Regions from separate parts of the Psychrobacillus sp. FSL K6-2365 genome, predicted to be linked through region 4. Evidence: riboswitches for the same ligand, from Rfam matches in the RefSeq annotation. Region 4 holds a riboswitch; each other region holds the start of a gene.
The links. Region 4 has a riboswitch for S-adenosylmethionine ahead of MKY29_RS20115 (acyl-CoA dehydrogenase family protein). Riboswitches for the same ligand answer to the same signal wherever they lie in the genome.
Positions count from the first base shown of each region.

Region 1: linked by a shared signal. The riboswitch ahead of metA (homoserine O-acetyltransferase MetA) and the one ahead of MKY29_RS20115 (acyl-CoA dehydrogenase family protein) in region 4 are both predicted to bind S-adenosylmethionine.
Region 2: linked by a shared signal. The riboswitch ahead of MKY29_RS21305 (cyclase family protein) and the one ahead of MKY29_RS20115 (acyl-CoA dehydrogenase family protein) in region 4 are both predicted to bind S-adenosylmethionine.
Region 3: linked by a shared signal. The riboswitch ahead of MKY29_RS01105 (O-acetylhomoserine aminocarboxypropyltransferase/cysteine synthase family protein) and the one ahead of MKY29_RS20115 (acyl-CoA dehydrogenase family protein) in region 4 are both predicted to bind S-adenosylmethionine.

Region 1 is NZ_JBBOOO010000001.1:1,930,067-1,934,821, forward strand. Features, by position in the region: gene MKY29_RS09225 (methyl-accepting chemotaxis protein) at 1-1,779, shown strand, start outside; SAM riboswitch class I at 1,845-1,952, shown strand; gene metA (homoserine O-acetyltransferase MetA) at 2,028-2,936, shown strand; gene MKY29_RS09235 (hypothetical protein) at 2,958-3,188, shown strand; gene MKY29_RS09240 (LysM peptidoglycan-binding domain-containing protein) at 3,362-4,755, opposite strand, start outside.
Region 2 is NZ_JBBOOO010000001.1:4,199,703-4,204,457, reverse strand. Features, by position in the region: gene MKY29_RS21320 (hypothetical protein) at 1-289, shown strand, start outside; gene corA (magnesium/cobalt transporter CorA) at 712-1,674, opposite strand; gene MKY29_RS21310 (protein-tyrosine phosphatase family protein) at 1,846-2,271, shown strand; SAM riboswitch class I at 2,339-2,438, shown strand; gene MKY29_RS21305 (cyclase family protein) at 2,532-3,269, shown strand; gene MKY29_RS21300 (5-methyltetrahydropteroyltriglutamate--homocysteine S-methyltransferase) at 3,285-4,385, shown strand; gene MKY29_RS21295 (glycine betaine uptake BCCT transporter) at 4,535-4,755, opposite strand, start outside.
Region 3 is NZ_JBBOOO010000001.1:217,337-222,091, reverse strand. Features, by position in the region: gene MKY29_RS01110 (homoserine dehydrogenase) at 122-1,108, opposite strand; gene MKY29_RS01105 (O-acetylhomoserine aminocarboxypropyltransferase/cysteine synthase family protein) at 1,239-2,531, opposite strand; SAM riboswitch class I at 2,645-2,759, opposite strand; gene MKY29_RS01100 (pyridoxal phosphate-dependent decarboxylase family protein) at 3,033-4,676, shown strand; gene MKY29_RS01095 (methyl-accepting chemotaxis protein) at 4,660-4,755, shown strand, end outside.
Region 4 is NZ_JBBOOO010000001.1:3,976,547-3,981,301, forward strand. Features, by position in the region: gene MKY29_RS20110 (catalase) at 20-2,056, opposite strand; SAM riboswitch class I at 2,219-2,319, shown strand; gene MKY29_RS20115 (acyl-CoA dehydrogenase family protein) at 2,424-3,599, shown strand; gene MKY29_RS20120 (transporter substrate-binding domain-containing protein) at 3,611-4,462, shown strand; gene MKY29_RS20125 (amino acid ABC transporter permease) at 4,680-4,755, shown strand, end outside.

The sequences.
Region 1 (4,755 bases), 2.0 Mb from region 4:
GATTTTCATAATAGTGCTAAAGCAACTGATGGAGTTTTAGCCAAGAAATTAGAGAAACAATTAGATACTAAATTTAATGAATTTGTTTCATTATATGACGCTGTAGCTTCAGTCTACATAGCTTTACCTGATAAATCGATTGAAATTATCCCAGAAGCAGACCTAGGAGCAGATTTTGATCCTACTTCAAGGGAATGGTATTTAAATGCAGTTTCAAATAAAGACAGTTTCAGCTGGTCTAAACCTTTTGTAGATGCTTCTACTGGAGAATATGCAATTTCTGGTGCAAAAGCTGTTATTAGAGATGGCCAAGTGGTTGGTGTATTAGCCATTGATATTCTATTATCCAAATTAACAGAAACGTTAGCAAACAATGAGTTAGGTTATGAAGGTTATCCAATTATTGTGGATGCAGATGGTAATGCTATAGTTCATCCCACTTTATTTGGTGAAAACATATCTGAGAATTCATCAGTTAAAAAAATGCTATCTAGTTCCTTGGAAAGTGGAAATGTGACTGACGGAACGGAGAGTACTAATACAATTACTGTATTTACAACTTTACCAGAATTGGATTGGAAAATAGGAGCTGTTTATGAGGAAAATAAGATAAACGAAACAGCAGACAGTATACGTACAATGATAATAATAATTGTTTTAGCCATTGAGGCAATCATATTTATCGTATTATATTTCATGATTAGCGCTATTTTAAAACCAATCGGCCAACTAAAAAAATTAATGGATTCTATTGCTGATGGAGATTTAACTGTACAAGCGAATATAGGGTCTAAGGACGAAATTGGTCAACTTGCTACAAACTTCAACAAAATGTCTAGCAGTATGAATGAAATTATTCAGGTTGTAAAAGAGTCCGCAAATAACGTGCAGTCAAATTCTGAAAATTTAAGTGCTGTAGCTGAAGAAACAAATGCTTCTGCGGAACAAGTGTCATTAGCTGTTAGTGAAATTGCAGAAGGTGCATCTAAATCAGCAGAAGATGCTGGTGAAGTAACAGAGAGTTCCGTGCACTTAAGCGAGCAAATCAATCTCATTAACGAAAAATCAATAACGATGACTGATATAGCTACTAAAGCAAATTTAATGAATACAAATGGTCAAAACCAAATGAGTGAATTGAAAACTTCTTTCCAAAACTGGGAGTCTAATCTTACCTCCATGTCTACATTGTTTACAACTTTAGAAGTTAGAGTAAAAGCGATTGGCAGTGTTATGGAAACCATTATGGAAATCTCATCACAAACGAATCTCCTCGCACTGAATGCAAGTATTGAAGCGGCCCGTGCAGGTGAGCATGGAAAGGGCTTTGCGGTCGTTGCGGATGAGGTGCGAAAGCTTGCAGAACAATCTGCTAAAGCCACAGAGGAAGTAAAACAAACTATTACGGAGCTACAAAGTGAATCCCATATTGTAGGGGAGCAAATGACAGACACCATCAAAACATTCCGCGAACAAGGTTCTGTTGTAACTGATACTGAGTTAACATTTAGTGAAATATCAATATTGATGAATAGTTTACAAACATCTATTGATGCAGTTTCAGCAGAAATTGAACAGGTTTCCAACTATAAAGATCAGGTAGTAGATACTATTCAAGTGATGGCTGCAACTTCAGAACAAACTGCAGCAGCCTGTGAAGAAGTGAGTGCGTCTTCTGATGAGCAGTTACGAGCGATTCAGTCGGTTGCTGCAGCATCCGAGACCTTAACAGAGCTTAGTGATAAACTTGCGGAAGCAGTAAATCGTTTCAAAGTTTAAAAGAAGTTGAATTATTGGAAAACACATGTTAATATTCTTTAATAAAGAACATTATAATTTAATAACTCTTATCAAGAGAAGCAGAGGGACATGGCCCGTTGAAGCTTCAGCAACCTCTGATTTATCAGAAAGGTGCTAACTCCTACAAGATATAATTTCTTGAAAGATAAGAATCGAGAGCAAAACGTTCACCCTCTTTTCTTATATAAAGGAAAAGAGGGTTTTTAAATTTAAGGGGGAGTACTATTTTGCCGATAAATATACCTAAACAATTACCAGCAGCTGAACTTCTTAAAAAAGAGAAAATATTTATCATGGATACCGATCGAGCAATAACTCAAGATATACGTCCATTAAACATAATTATTTTGAATCTTATGCCTGAAAAGGAGAAAACCGAACTTCAATTGTTACGATTATTAGGGAATACATCACTCCAAGTAAATGTGACTTTTTTACATATGGCAACACATGATTCCAAAAATGTTAGTAAAACTCATTTAGATACTTTCTATACGACTTTTGAGGATATCAAACACAGAAAATTTGATGGAATGATTATTACAGGTGCTCCAATTGAGCATTTACCATTCGAGGATGTTAATTATTGGCCTGAAATGACTGAAATAATGGAATGGTCCAAAACGCATGTGACCTCTGTTCTTCATATTTGTTGGGGAGCGCAGGCAGCGCTTTATCATCATTATAGTATTGGTAAATTCGACCTACCCAAAAAATGTTTTGGTGTATTTAGTCATCGGTTATCCGATCCAACCATTCAATTAGTACGAGGATTTAATGATGAATTTTATGCACCTGTATCTCGTTACACGGCTGTGTTATACGACGAGATTAAACAAGACCCTCGACTGATATTGCTTTCCAATTCGGAAGATGCAGGTGTTTTCCTAGTAATATCTAAAGATAAAAAGCATATTATGATTACTGGTCACTTAGAGTATGATGCAACAACACTTGCAGATGAATACCAAAGAGATATATCAAAAGGTGTGGAGATTGATGTTCCAGAAAATTATTTTCCAAACAATGATCCATCACAAAAGCCAATGAACTCATGGCGGTCACATACACATTTGCTATTTTCCAATTGGTTGAATTATTATGTTTACCAAGAAACACCTTATGAATGGGAATAACTTTACAAAGTTGGTGTAGCTATGAATATTAGGTGGAAAAGAGAAGAAATAATTTTTGAAACATTGTATGAAGCCGATGTTTGGGCCGATTCTTTAGCAAATGAAATTTACGGAAGAATTTACGATGGATATATAACCTCAGACTACAAAATTGCTTATTCTCTTGCTTTTAGATTAGCTTCGATAGACACATTTAGAGTCAATACTCAGCAGGATGGATTAAATATATATAAAGTATGGGTGACTACCTAATCTGAAAAATAAGATTCAGGATTGAAGATGAGAGGGTAAGGTTCCAGTCAACTCGTAATTTAGAGAAAGACTGGGTGCTTTTACTTTTAGTGGAAAATTAAAACAACCTGAGTTCATCTAAATATAGACTCAGGTTGAAAATTGTTATTAAATTTTAGGGTTTCACACTCCATTTATTTGTTGAAATGGTGTATATTCCAAATATCAGGTGTTTCAGAGCCGATATACCAAGCAGCTGCTCCACCTAAGTTAAATTGGTTAGCAAGGTCTATACGAAGTTTGATAGATTGTTTATCCTCTACCCATATTTGGTGCTTATCCCCGTTTGCAGTAAATTCCACATAATTTTGCTGGGTATTTTGATCCCAAACTTTTATAAGATTTTTTGAAGAGATAATTTGTTCAACCTCACCCATTGTACGGTCGATACTTTTCACTTTTTTTGTCGTTAAATTAGTAATCCATTCTCTTGTGTAGAAAGGTACCGCCAAGATAATCTTGTGAGATGGTACGTCTTCCAGTAACAGTTCAATACCTTCTTGAACCCATGGCATAGAAGCTACAGACCCCGCTATTGGACTACCTCCCCAATGCTCATCATACCCCATCATAATGATATAGTCAGCAACCTGACCTAACGCATAACGGTCTATACTGCCAGACCAAAAAGGATCCTTGTTTTCGCGAGTAACGTCTACAGATACTTTAATTCCGTGTGGATGAAGAGCGTTTTTAAGTTCGGTTACGAAGCGGATAAAATCTTGCTTGTTTTTCGGATCGATGTTTTCAAAGTCCACATTTATTCCATCGCTTTTTGTTTGAACTAAAGAATTTTTAAGCGTTGACACTAATTTTTTGCGTTTTTCAGGATTACTTAATACCAAGTCAGTTAAAACTGGGTCGAATTTATTTCCAATTAGGGGCCAAACTTTCTTGCCTTTGTTATGTGCATCTTTCAGATAATTTGTGTCAGCTGTAATTAAAACAAAATTACCTGTGTTATTTAAAGTATACCATCTTGGTGACACCACATTTAAATTAGAGTGCTTCAATTGTTGTGAATAATTTTGCGAACTTCCGTTATACTTCCATCCCATTACGATTCGTTGCTGGTTCGTTTGTTTTAAAAGTGATTTATTAACCCAGCCTTTTTTACCACCCAACAACTGAATTTGTACGTAATAATCGGGAATGTTTAATTTTTGACCGACAATTAGGTTTGAAGATTGTAGTCTGTTCAACTTAGTTAAATCATTTATAGTTACATTGAATTTTTCAGAAATCTTCCATAAAGTATCACCATTTATAACAGTATATAGTGTATGTGTTTGTGGAATTATTAATTTCTGTCCAATTCGAATTTCTGCTGAAGATAGCTTATTTGTCTCTTGAAGTGCACTAAGTGGAATCCCGTATTGGTTTGAAATTTTCCATAATGTATTTCCAGGACTTACAGTATGCACTATAACGGTAGATGAGTCTCCTGATGCAGTAGATAGGACAGGGAATTCTTCTCCTTTTTTTAAAGTGGTGATAACAGTCGAACCTTGTTTTGGTAAACTTAATA
Region 2 (4,755 bases), 220 kb from region 4:
TACTATTGTTTTGCCATCAATGTCCATAAAAAATAGAGCTATTATATTTGATGCAAATAACGAAAAGTTGCTTCAAATGGAAGCTAAAAGTATGTATGGAGATATTGATGTGAATGACTTAGACGGCCATAGATTAGCTAAGTATCGGTTTGGAATATTTCCATATGCTACACATCCTGCCTTTGAAGTACAGGCGATGAATATTCATGTGTCCCTAGCACATAATTTGACACATGAAGAAAAACTTACATTTACAGCATTGTTTTATTATTGGACAGCCAATCAATAAAAAATGAATAATACCGCTATGATTTCCTCTACCATCAATTAAGTGAGTTTTAATACAAATTAAAGCAAGTCTCTATGAAAGCACGATGAATATGAAGAAACATTTAAAGATACAACTATTACATTTCTGCACATTTAAGTTTTAAATGAATAAAGAGTTTTGGAAAAATTATCCGTTTCGCAAGTAATAGACAATAGACCGAAAGTAAATATTGACTTAGAGCAAGTAAACTATTCTTGACTGCAAGTAAGCCAGAGATGGAAGCAAGTAAACAATAGGCAAGAGCAAGTAAAGATAAACAGAATTAAATTATTCATGAAAAAAAGAAGATATAGCAAAACGTCTGTCCAAAGCTCTTCGAAAACAATAGAAATAGATTTTGATCTTAAAGGACCGAGCGTCTTTTGTCAGTTTTGCTTATGTTAGTCTTTAAACAAGTTAAACCACCCTTTGTACTTGAACCAACCAAGCATTGAAATAGCAATGAGAGCTATAGCGCCCAACACTACAAAATAACTATATTTCCACTCAAGCTCGGGCATGTTCTTGAAGTTCATTCCATATACTCCCACGATAAACGTTAAGGGGATGAAAACGGTTGATACAATCGTTAGTATCATCATAATACGGTTCATCCGACTAGAATTTATCGACATATGACTATCCCGGATATCGGCGGTAAGTTCACGGTTCGATTCAATCATCTCTGTCAGTCGTATTAAATGATCGTAAATATCTGCAAAATAGGTGTGCTCAGTTTGTTGTAAATTCATTCGTTCTGAATTTAAAATTCGATAGAGTAAATCTCTCATAGGAATAACTGTACGTCTTAAACGTAGCAAATCTCCTCGAAGATCGAACACCAAATCCATAGAAAAATGGCGCATATCATAAGTGAGCTTATCTTCTACAGCATTTAAATAGTCTTCAATTTTGTAGACAATCGGAAAATAGGCATCCACCACTTTATCGACTATATGATAAGTTGCATGGATAGCACCTCTATCCCAACCTTGTGGATTTTGTCTAATACGCTCTCGTGCCTGCTCCATTTCATGCATTGGATGGAAATGAAATGACACTACATAATCCTGACCTACAAATATATCTAACTCTTCTGCCTCTAATGTCTCCTCGTTAAGCGTATGTAAAACAAAGAAGTTGTATCCATCATAATAATCTACCTTAGGTCGCTGCAGTCTTTGTAGACAGTCTTCAATAGCGAGTGGGTGAAAATGAAAAAAAGAACTAAGTATAAGCTCCTCTTCCTTGGAGGGCTCACCAATATCAATCCAGTACCATTCAAACTTTTTTTGTTTTATATCCTCTAATGGAAAGTCACTTACTATATCATGATCGGTCGTTATACCAATCGTGCGAATCATAGGAATCCCTCACTTTCATCACAATCTCTTTTCTTATTAATTAAAATGTATAACCTTTTATTCAGTGTCTGTCTAGCTCCAACGCTTTTCTAGGTTTCCATAGACGCTTGACTTTTCTTATTATCTCATAGTCTCCCTGTTATAATGAATCTAAAACAAAGGAGAGGTAGTATGGAAAAAAATAATTATGAAGCCTTAATCCCGAATCGCATATTTGTAGGAGGCGTAGATGGGGTTGAACCTCTATTAGCTAATGAACAAATAGATATTATTTTCGACCTAAGGGTTGCATCTAAAGATCATCCTGCTGAAAATTTAAAGGTACATCAACCGATTTTGGATGGACAAAACGAACAGGTTGATTCAATTAAAGCTGGTATCCATGAAGTCGTTCAAGCATATAACCAGGGTAAAAATGTCTACTTTCACTGTAATTCAGGTGGTGGAAGAGCAGGGACAATGGCTGTTGCCACTTTGATGGAGTTAAATCTAGCAGAAACAGTAGAAGAAGCAGAAGAAATGGCCAAAGCAATTCGATCAAAGATAAACCTAAAAGAGGACCAACGAGATTCATTAAAAAGAATATATTCTAAATAAATCAAAAATTATTGTTGACTTATATAATTTCTATTTGTATACTAGGCATTAATCAAATAAAACAACTTTCTTATCAAGAGAGGTGGAGGGACTTGGCCCTATGATACCTCAGCAACAGGCAATTATGTACTGTGCTAATTCCAGAAGCGTTAGCTTGAAGATAAGAAGAGAATAATCACTGGTGACGTGTAAACCTCTTCTTGTTTCTAAGAAGGGGTTTTATTTGATTTAAACTATAAAAATAGGGGGAGAAATCAAATATGTCATCGGAATTATTAAAAGCCTTCAACACTTTAAAAGAAAAGCAGTGGGTAGATTTAACACATATATTCGGAGCAAACTCACCACATTTTTCAGCTTTTAAGGCAGCTGAAATAGACACATTGTTTAATCATGACGATGGATTTTTTGCACAAAGCTTTCAATTTGCAGGGCAATATGGCACGCATATAGACGCACCAATTCATTTTGTTAGAGATTCTCGTTACTTAGAAGAACTGGAATTAAAAGAACTCGTATTACCATTAGTTGTCATTGACCAGTCTAAGGAAGCTGCTGAAGATAATGACTTTACTTTATCAGTGGATGATATTTTAACATTTGAAAAAGCACATGGAAAAATCGAAGAAGGCTCATTTGTCGCACTTCGTACTGATTGGAGTAAACGTTGGCCAGACGAAAAAGCATTTAATAATAAAGATACAGATGGTAATAATCACGTACCAGGATGGGGAATAGAAGCATTAAAGTTCTTATTCCAAGAAAGAAAGGTTAAAGCTATAGGACATGAAACATTTGACACTGATTCAAGTGTGGATTATCTAAAAAATGGCGCATTACATGGAGAATATTACGTGCTTGAACAAGATACTTACCAAATAGAGCTATTAACGAACTTAGATAAGCTCCCTGCAAAAGGAGCTATTATATTCAATATCGTTCCAAAACCAGAGAAAGCCTCTGGATTCCCAGTACGATCATTTGCTATTTTACCATAAAAGGAGATGGATAAATTGCCAGTTAAAACAGCTATTCAAGCACCATTTAGAGCAGACCATGTAGGAAGTTTGTTAAGGCCAGAAAGTTTATTAACCGCGAGAAAAGAATACAAGGAGGGAACGATTACTAGAGAACAATTAAAAGCAGTTGAAACTAAAGAAATTCAAAGAATCGTTGATAAGCAAATCGAGGTAGGTCTAGAGCTTGTGACAGATGGAGAGTTTCGTCGCGACTGGTGGCATTTAGACTTCTTAGAGCATTTAAATGGTTTTGAAGGGTATGTACCCGAAAAAGGGTATATATTTGAAGGGATAGAAACAGAGAAATACGAAGTTCGCAATATCGGCAAAATCTCTTTCAACCCAGATCATCCATTTATCCAAGACTTTATTGATTTTAATGAGATTGTAGCTGGTCGTGCTGTTGCCAAACAAACTATCCCAAGTCCTAACCAATTGTTCCATCCTGGAATCCGAGATGAGAAAGTCTATCCAGATGTAGAAGAATTTGCAAAGGATGTAATTGCTGCTTATCAAGAAACTATACAAGCCTTTTATAAGGCAGGAGTTAGATATTTACAAATTGACGATGTTTATATTGCAGGTCTTTCTTCTCCAGATATTCCATATAAAGAAGGAGAAAGAGAATACTTAATAGATCTCGCTCTAAGGGTCGTCAATGGTATCCTAGAAAGTAAACCAGCAGACTTAGTAGTCACGACACATCTATGCCGTGGAAACTATCAATCTACTTGGGCTTTTGGTGGAAGCTATGCTTTGATAGCTCCGACATTATTTGCAAAAGAAAAAGTGGATGGATTCTTCTTAGAATACGATGATAATCGTTCTGGAGATTTTCAGCCCCTTGCTCATATACCAAACGGAGGAGCAAAAGTAGTTTTAGGTATTTTCACCTCTAAAACAGGTGAATTAGAAAACAAGGACAACATTCTTGCTCGAATTGAAGAAGCAATTCAATATGTACCATTAGAGCAACTAAGTATTAGTCCTCAATGCGGCTTTGCTTCCACCCATCACGGTAATAAGCTTACCGAAGAACAACAATGGGAAAAACTAAAATATATTGTTGATATTTCTAAAGAAGTTTGGGGTTAATCTGTGTAACATCTCGATTACATTCCATACTCATTTGTTGAAGACTGTAAACGAGTAAAATATAACTTTCTTTCTCGCATCTCATTTGATAATGGGTAAGAAAGTAACTTAACAAAAATGCCAAGGGAATAAAACCCTTGGCATTTTTGTTATTTTTTTATTTTCATTGCTTTTGCTTCTGCTTTTAATGCCTTCAAAAGCGAAATAATCATTAGTAGCATTACAAACGAAAATGGTAAGGCAGCAATAATTATTGTATTTTGCAATGCATCCAACCCATTAACGGATAACAATATAATTGCAATTACAGATAGTGCAAATCCCCAAGCAAGCTTTACTTTGTTCGGTGGTGTCAGTGATCCATTTGTCG
Region 3 (4,755 bases), 3.8 Mb from region 4:
CCTCCTTGCGCTCCAATTAACAAAGTCCACTTTAAATAAACCGATAATATCACATAAATATTCGTATTTTCTATGGTAATAAATAATTATGAAATTGACTCTGGTACCACTAAAATTAAACTTAGATCGTAATGAAAAAACCTGCTCTTTTACCGATTATCTCCGCGTAATCCTCTACCATTACACTTGCCGTTGGATACATTCCTGCTCCTGGACCGACTAATGTTAATGTTCCAATATAGTTTGTATCTAAAGCCACCGCGTTGTTTACTCCTTCAATCGAGTACAAAGGATGATCTGGTCCTACGAGCTGAGGTCCTACGGAAGCGTATAGTTCTCCATTTTCGTCTTGCTCTATTTCTGCCACGTGACGGTATCGTAGTCCCTGTTCTTTCGCTTTACGGACGTCCTCTAATGAGATTTCGTCTATACCTACTACTCGAACATCATTCCAATTGGGCTGTTTTTTAAATGCAAGTGCACTTAGAATCATCAGTTTACGGAATGCATCTTGCCCGGACACATCGTTAAATGGATCTGCTTCTGCATAGCCAAGGTCCTGCGCTTCTTTTAATGAATCATCAAATTGACATTCATCTTGTCTCATTTGTGTCAGGATGTAATTTGAAGTGCCGTTTAAGATACCTTGAATTCTTTTTACTGAGTTAACTTGTAGTAAATTTTTCAATGTCTTAATAACTGGAACTCCGCCTGCTGTTGTTGCCTCATATCCGATAAATACTCCACGAGACTTTGCACGCTCATGCAATGGGATACTATACTTGGAAAACATCACTTTATTAGCTGTTACAACGTGACACCCTTTATCAATTGCTCTACATAGATAGTTATATGCAGGTTCCTCATTTACGATTGCCTCGAAGACTACTTGAAGACCAGGAATATTGATAATATCCTCAAAGTTATCAGTAACTAGGACACCGGGTGTAGCTATTCTCTCTTTTCCAACATTGTTTACGAGAACCGCACTAATTTCTAAATCTAAGCCTAAAGACTTTTTAAGATCTTCTCTTTTTTCATTTACAATGTGGTAAATCCCTTGCCCCACTGTTCCGAAACCTAGGATTGCTGCTTTTATCGTCGCCATGCTATCTCCTCCAAATGAATCCGCACAATTGAGTTCCAATTTGCTTTTATTAGTAAAATTTATTCGCAGTTATATTAGAAGAACTATTTTACACATTGTAGCCTATTTTCACTCAATTATCAATAAAATTCTACCTAGAGAGGACATTTGTTTTTTCTAGGAGTACCTTTTCGAGTGCAGTCTGTAAATCTTCGACTGCCTCTAGCCCTACAGACAAGCGGATTAAGTCTTCTGAAACTCCCGATTTCACTAAGTCCTCTGGAGTTAACTGCTGATGTGTTGTAGATGCTGGGTGGATTATTAGTGATTTGGCATCGCCAACGTTAGCTACATGCGACCAAATTTCTATATTATCGATAATATTGCGTCCTGCTTCTTTACCACCTTTAACCCCAAAAGTTAGGATAGAGCCAAAACCATTCTGTAAGTATTTTTTAGCAAGCTCATGTGAAGGATGACTTTCTAAGCCTAAGTAATTAACCCAAGTCACTTCTTCGTTGTTTTCTAAGTACTCCGCAATTTTCTGCGCATTTTCATTGTGCTTTGGTACACGTAAATGAAGTGTTTCTAATCCTTGTAGAAAGGAGAAAGCGGCTTCAGGACTTAGTGTTGGACCAAAATCACGAAGCAATTGAACACGTAATTTCACTGCAAACGCTACACTCGGAACATCTATTCCGTATCTTAAACCATGGTAGGTTACATCCGGCTGTGTGAATCCAGGGAATTTATCAGAGTTCCAATTGAAATTTCCTCCATCTATGACAACCCCACCGATAGTTGTTCCATGACCGCCAATCCATTTAGTTGCCGAGTGAATCACTACATGTGCACCATGCTTAATCGGATTCGATCCATAGGGAGTAGCAAAAGTACTATCTACCAACAATGGAACTCCTACTTCGTTAGCAATAGCTGCAACGTTTTCAACATCTAATACATTTAAGCTAGGGTTTCCAATGATTTCTGCAAAAAACGCTTTTGTCTTATCCGTAACTGCTGCTCGGAAATTTTCTGGATTAGTTGAATCTACAAACTTCACTGTAATTCCATATCTCGGCAATGTATGAGCGAATAAATTAAATGTACCACCATACAAATTTTCGGCAGCAATAATTTCATCTCCCGCTCCTGCAATATTTAAAATAGAAAATGCAATAGCTGCCATTCCAGAAGAAAGTGCAACTGCTGCTGTCCCTCCTTCTAATAATGCAATTCGTTGTTCAAAAACATCCACCGTTGGATTCGTAATACGAGAATAGATATTACCAGTTTCCGCAAGAGCAAATAGGTTTTGCGCATGTTCTGTATTTTTGAAAACGAATGATGTAGTCTTGTGAATAGGTACTGCTCGTGAGCCTGTCACTGGATCTGGTTGTTGGCCACCATGTAAAAGTAGTGTTTCTTTTTGAAGATTTGTCATTTGAATTCCTCCTAAAATGTAGTTTAGATGGACGCTTATGGAGGCGAAGGAGGATTAGAACAAACAAAAAACCCTCTTCAATTAAGAAGAGGGTGCAAATTCGCATGTTCCTCCTCTTATCTTCCAAATTCGTATTAGAATTTGTAGGATTTAGCACCTTTCCAAGTTAAGAACTTGTTGGTTGCCGGGCATCGTAGGGCCTATTCCCTCCGCCACTCTTGATAAGAGTATTTAGATTTAGTTTTCCATCTTGTTACACAGTATAGATTTCTATCAAACTATTTGTCAACACTTTTTCGAAAAGTTAAAAAATATTTTGTTTACCCCCTTTAAAAGCTCCTCTTTGCATAAATATTACAAATATTCTAAAGTATTCTTTATTTTCTATTTGTGACGAAATTTCTAGTCTTTTATAGTCTAATAAGTATATACTATACGGGAGTATAACGAACTATAAACTATATCTATCGATAGTAAATATTGACCAAGAAGGGTGAAAAAATGAAGAATATACAACAGCTTTTCCAAAGTGAAGATGGTAATGGAAAACAGAGAGAACAGCTATTAGGCTACGTAGAAACAATATTAACATCCATGGATGCTTTGAAAGATCCAAATAAAACGATGCTTGGACCGATACAAGAACGTTCCGCAAACTTTTATAAAGAGTTAATGGAAGATTACGAAGTACCGCTAAATAGCAAAGGAATGGACGAAGTAGTTGGAGAATTGACTGATTTAATGAAAGGTCATCCATATCATACACGAAACTTCGTAACAAATGTACTGCCAATGGCAAGTATTCCCGGCGTCCTTGGACTATTAACTAACTCATTATTAAATGGTAATAACTTATGGGATGTTTACGGACCAGCTGCAGCTGAATGTGAAGTAAAAGTGGTCTCCATGATGTCGAAGCTAGTTGGATATGATTTTACTGAAAGCTTTGGTTACACAACTTGGGGCGGACAAGGCGCTGTGTTCAGTGGCTTGCGTATGGCAATAGCAAAACAGTTCCCTAACGCAAAAGAAGAAGGCGTTCCAAATAATTTATACTGTTTTGCATCTGAAAATGCACATTATAGTTTATTGAAGTCTGTAGAGGCTGTTGGTATTGGAAGCAATCATCTAGTTCGTGTCAAAGCTGGGGCGGATCATTCTATGGATATGGAAGATCTGGAAATGCGATTAACGGAAGTTATTGAAAAAGGCGGCATTCCTGTGTATATAGTTGCAACTACTGGTGCAACAGATAACTTTGCTATTGACGATGTAAAAGCGATTAAAGAAATGGCCACAGCTTTCGAAGGTAAATATAATTTGAAACCTATCCATATTCATGCCGATTCTGCACTTGGTGGATTTTATGCATTCTTTAATGATTATGATTTTGAAAATAACCCTCTACATTTTGAACAAGAAGTGCTAGTAAGTCTTCAACATATTCGTGAACGAATGCAGTATATATCATTGGCTGATAGTTTATGTTTTGATTTCCAAAAGCTTGGACAAACCCCTTACTTAACGAGTCTGTTTTTAGTGAAGGAAGGTAAATATCTAGGTTTATTGGACTTAGAAGATTTTGATACGCCGTATGTTGGAAATAGAGGGTATGGATCGTATCACACTGGTTATACGTTAGAATGCTCACGTATGGGTAGTTCGATTGCCATTTATGCTGCATTGTTGGCGTTTGGTAAGACGGGATACCAACAGCTCCTAGCAAATTATGTTCGTGTGAATTTAGCATTCCAGGAGCAATTAGCTATAAAGATTCCTTCATTATATGTGGTAAATGAATCGAATATCGGACCTATTACTGCTTATCGCTATTATGAAAAAGGATTGAATTGGAGAGATGAACAAGCAGGCCGTTATTCACTGGCACAAGTAAAAGAAATCAACGCTTTAAATTCATCGCTATTTGAAGTGTTAGGGAAACATCGTGATGATGTCTTTTTCGGTGATACAACTCGTGTATGCACTGTAGCAGTTTGTGATTCAGATGAACTGGTTCCTGTTGCAGCAGCGAAATTCTTTTCTATTTCACCGTATACCGAAGCGGAGCACATCTCAGCAATGGTAGATTCCCTTCATCATTCCATCACTACATTGGAGGCTGTAAAAGATGAAGTTATTTACTAAACTAAAGAGTTCTATGTTATATAAATATATTCTAAGTTTTATAGTACCGATCGCGCTATTCTCTATCATTTTTAGTTTA
Region 4 (4,755 bases):
GGACATGCCCACTTGATATTTATACTGCTCTGTTCCAGAATCGATGCGTAGCAATAGCTTTTAAGAAACTGTCCACGAAAATTTTCCCAGATTCTTTGGAGAGTACACCAGCTTGACCAGTAAAGTGAAGATTGTCGACTAGTTGCTCACCACTAAATGTAGCGCCAATCGGTTTAAAATGTGCATAAGCTTCCTTGATGAAATACGTAGCCTCTTTTTCAAACATAGCTGTTTTACCATGTAAACTTGCTACATATACCGCATCAAATAATACCGAATCAGCTGTTAAGAAAGTATGGTCTACTGGCAGCAACGTCCCATCAGCTCCAACAACTGATCCATGATGATCACTCACTATTTCTGGCATTGTTCCGCCTGCTTTTAAATCTGCTAGAATTGTAGGTAAATCCTCTTCAAACCCTTCTCCAACTAAAACAGCTATTTTTCTAGTATGTGGCTTCATAAAAGTATTTAACTGACTAAGTGCCGGGGAAGATTTTGTAGTAGTTGTAGTACTCACACCTTGCACTACAAGTCCTAAATTTTCCGCTACCTTATTCGATAAATCCAAATCAACTTTCGCGAACATCTCTAGAACTTGTTGACGAACAGTCAATTCTTTACACTTACCAAGTTCGAAACTAAATGCGCTAATAATATGTTCTTTTTCTGGATTACTCATGCTATTCCAAAATAACTTAGCTTGCGAAAAATGGTCTTTAAAGCTCTCACTTCGTGCACGAACTTTTCGAGCATCTATCTTCTCCTGATAATGCGAATACCCACCTTCAGCTTCACTAACAGGTATCGGAGTATTCCCAGCAAGAGAGTTTTTATGATAGCTCACTCTTCCCACATTAATCGATTGTCTTCCATATCCATCACGCTGGTTATTGTGGAATGGGCAAACAGGTCTGTTTATCGGTAGCTCATGAAAATTAGGACCACCAAGACGGATTAATTGTGTATCTGTATAAGAAAATAATCGTCCTTGAAGTAGTGGATCATTTGAGAAATCTATTCCTGGTACAACACTTCCTGGATGGAACGCAACTTGCTCAGTTTCAGCAAATACATTATCTACGTTACGATTTAATGTCATCTTCCCTAAAATTTTTACTGGTATCTCTTCCTCTGGCCATAGTTTAGTAGGATCCAAAATATCAAAATCAAATTTAAATTCGTCTTCCTCTGCGATAAGTTGGACTCCAAATTCATACTCAGGATAATCCCCATTGTCAATCGCATCATATAGGTCACGACGATGGAAATCCGGATCTTTCCCATTTATCTTTTGTGCTTCATCCCATACAACTGAATGGGTACCAAGTAGTGGTTTCCAATGAAATTTTACAAAATGGGATTTACCTGCCTCGTTAATGAAACGAAATGTATTTACACCGAACCCTTCCATCATACGAAAGCTACGTGGTATAGCCCTATCTGACATTGTCCACATGATCATATGTGCCGTCTCCTGATTGTTAGCAACAAAATCCCAAAACGTATCATGTGCAGTCGCAGCCTGCGGAATTTCATTGTGTGGCTCTGGCTTTATAGCATGCACCAGGTCTGGAAATTTAATAGCATCTTGAATGAAAAAGACAGGAATATTATTTGCTACTAAATCATAATTTCCTTCTTCCGTATAAAACTTAGTAGCGAATCCTCTAGCATCGCGAGCTAATTCACCAGATCCACGTGAACCTGCCACAGTAGAAAACCTTACAAACACTGGAGTCTTTGTGCCAGGTGTTTGTAAGAATTTTGCCTTCGTAAATTCACTTGCTGATTCGTATAATTCGAATTCCCCATGAGCTGCATAACCTCTAGCATGTACTACTCTTTCTGGTATGCGCTCATGATCAAAATGCGTCATTTTTTCACGAAAATGGAAATCTTCTATCAAAGTAGGACCTCGTTCTCCTGCTTTTAGAGAGAATTCATCTTCAGATATTTTTAGTCCTTGATTCGTAGTCAATGCTTGTCCTTGATCGTCCACACGGAATTTTTCTAATTGTTCATCTTTGCTATTTCCAGTTACTTTCTTATCCAAACAAACTCCTCCTCTACTTATATCTACACTATTGTTTATACCCTGAATGACAGTTCAAAAACCCCTAAAATAGAATCAAACACTTAATTCATACTAAATCGATAAGAATTACTATTGACTTCTTGCAGATTAAGTAGTACGATTATTCCCACAACTCCATACTACTTATTAAGAGAAGCTGAGGGACTGGTCCGATGATGCTTCAGCAACCGCCACTTCTATGGTATGGTGCTACTTCCAGCAAGAAACTTGAGAGATAAGTGTACATAAAATTACTTACTCTTTTGATTTTCAAAAGGGTTTTTTATTTGCATTTAAAACCAACTTAACAAATAGGAATAATTAAAATCAAAAGGAGACGACAACTGTGAATAACTTGTACATCAAAACGGAAAAACAGCAGTATTGGATCAATCAGTTATATGAGTTAGAAGAAAAATTTAAAAGTAAATCCGCCGAAATTGATGAACAATCTATTTTTCCAAAAGAAAACGTGGATGATTTGATCAATATCGGATATGCAAGCCTTACACTACCCGAATCGTATGGTGGTAATGGATTTTCTGTATACGATATGGTTCTTTTACAAGAAACACTTGCTAGCTTTGATGCCAACACAGCCCTATCAGTAGGTTGGAGCTTAGGTGTTGTTGGTGAACTATTTGAAAACAAACTTTGGAAAAAAGAGAAACTCGACTTTTTTGCAGCAGAAGTATTAAATGGCGCACTCATAAATCGTTCTGTCAGTGAAGCTCAAACTGGAAGCCCAACGCGTGGGGGTAGGCCTGGAACTAAAGCCATAAGAAAAGGAGATTCTTGGGTACTAAATGGACGTAAAATATTCACGACCGCATCCCCTGTACTATCCTACTTTTTAACATCTGCATGGATTGAGGAAAAAGAAAAAGTTGGTTTCTTCCTTATTCCTCGCAATACAGCTGGCCTTTCCATTGAAGAAACCTGGGATGTTGTATCCATGCGAGGAACGAGTAGTAATGACTTAGTATTGAATAACGTAATCGTTCATGAGTCAAATCTAGTAGAGCTCCCCGAGTTCGCAAGTGGTGGAAAGATTAATGGGTGGCTATTACATATACCAGCGACCTATCTCGGAATCGCACAGGCAGCAAGAGACTACGCAGTACAATTTGCCAATACCCATTCACCAAATAGCTTGAACGGATCTATTGCACAGCTGCCAAACGTTCAACAGCTTTTAGGAGAAATAGATTTAGAGCTTACGAAGGCAAGATTAGTCATTTATGGAGTTGCTACTTCCTATGACAATGATGTTACAAAAGAACTACTTTCTAATGAAGTAAGCGTGGCAAAGCATATAGTCACTAATTCAGCCATCACTATTGTTGATAAAGCAATGCGTTTAGTTGGTGCCAAAAGCTTACAGCGAACTAATCCACTACAACGCTATTATCGAGATGTCCGAGCGGGACTACATAATCCTCCTATGGATGATATGACTATTAAGAAACTAGCACTTTCAGCGTTAGAAGAAGTAAATAATAAAAACTTAGTAAAAGGATAAGGAGAATGAACATGAATAAGTATTTTAAATTAGTGGCGGTTGGTTTAGTATCCATAACTTTTTTAGCGGCTTGTAGTTCCGGGGAGGCTTCTACTTCATCAGAAGGTGGTGATGTTCGCAAAGTAAAAGTAGCATATGACATGGCCTCTAAACCTATTTCATGGTTGGATGACAACGGAAACGCCACTGGATATGATGTAGAAATTATGAAACTAGTAGATGAACTACTACCTGAATATGAATTTGAATATGTAGGGACTACAAGTGATGATCTATTAATCGGGGTAGAGCAAGGCAAGTTTCAGGTTGGTGTGAAAAATGCTTTTTGGACAGAGGAACGCACAGAAAAATTTATTTTCCCCAAGGAATTCCTTGGTTTAAGTAGTGCAGGTCTCGTATTGAAAAAAGAAAATGAGCATATTAAATCGTTAGAGGATTTTGCAACTGCTGAATATTCTTTAGCACCGATTGCCGCAAATAATGCGCAGTATACTGTAATTGATGAATACAACAAAGCAAATCCTAATAACCCTGTAAAACTAGATGCAGGTGATGCATTTACCGTGGATGTAATCCAATGGGTCAATGAGGGGCGTGTTGACGGCGGAGTAATAATTGAAGGACCATTCCAAAAACAGGTTTTAGATGAAACTGGTCCTTACTATAATCTAAAAGATGAAGTTGTTTACAATGAATTTGCAGTTATCAAGACATGGCCATTATTCAACAAAAAAGAGCAAGAATTTGCAGATGCTTACGATAAAGCTATTAAGCAATTACAAGAAGAAAAGAAAACAAATGAACTCAGTACAGAGTTCTACGGTCGAGACCTTTTTGAAGTGTTAGACCAAGTTGAAAGATAATTGTTAGATTCCTATAACGTAAAACAACAATTAGTAGGGTTTTCTTCACCCCACCTTATTTTAGGAGTTTTACGGGCAGTTGTTCCACCTATAAGTAGTTACTATAGAATAAAGCCTTGGATTGGAAGTGTCACTGCCCGTTTATTCGGGATAGAGGCTGCCTGGCGCAGGATGCACAGGTAGCCTTTAAAATATCATAGGGGGAATAATGCACAATATGGAAAAATACTTTGATGTATCGTACATATGGAACTCACTTCCGATATTGCTTCCATTTTTAAAAGTAACTTTTG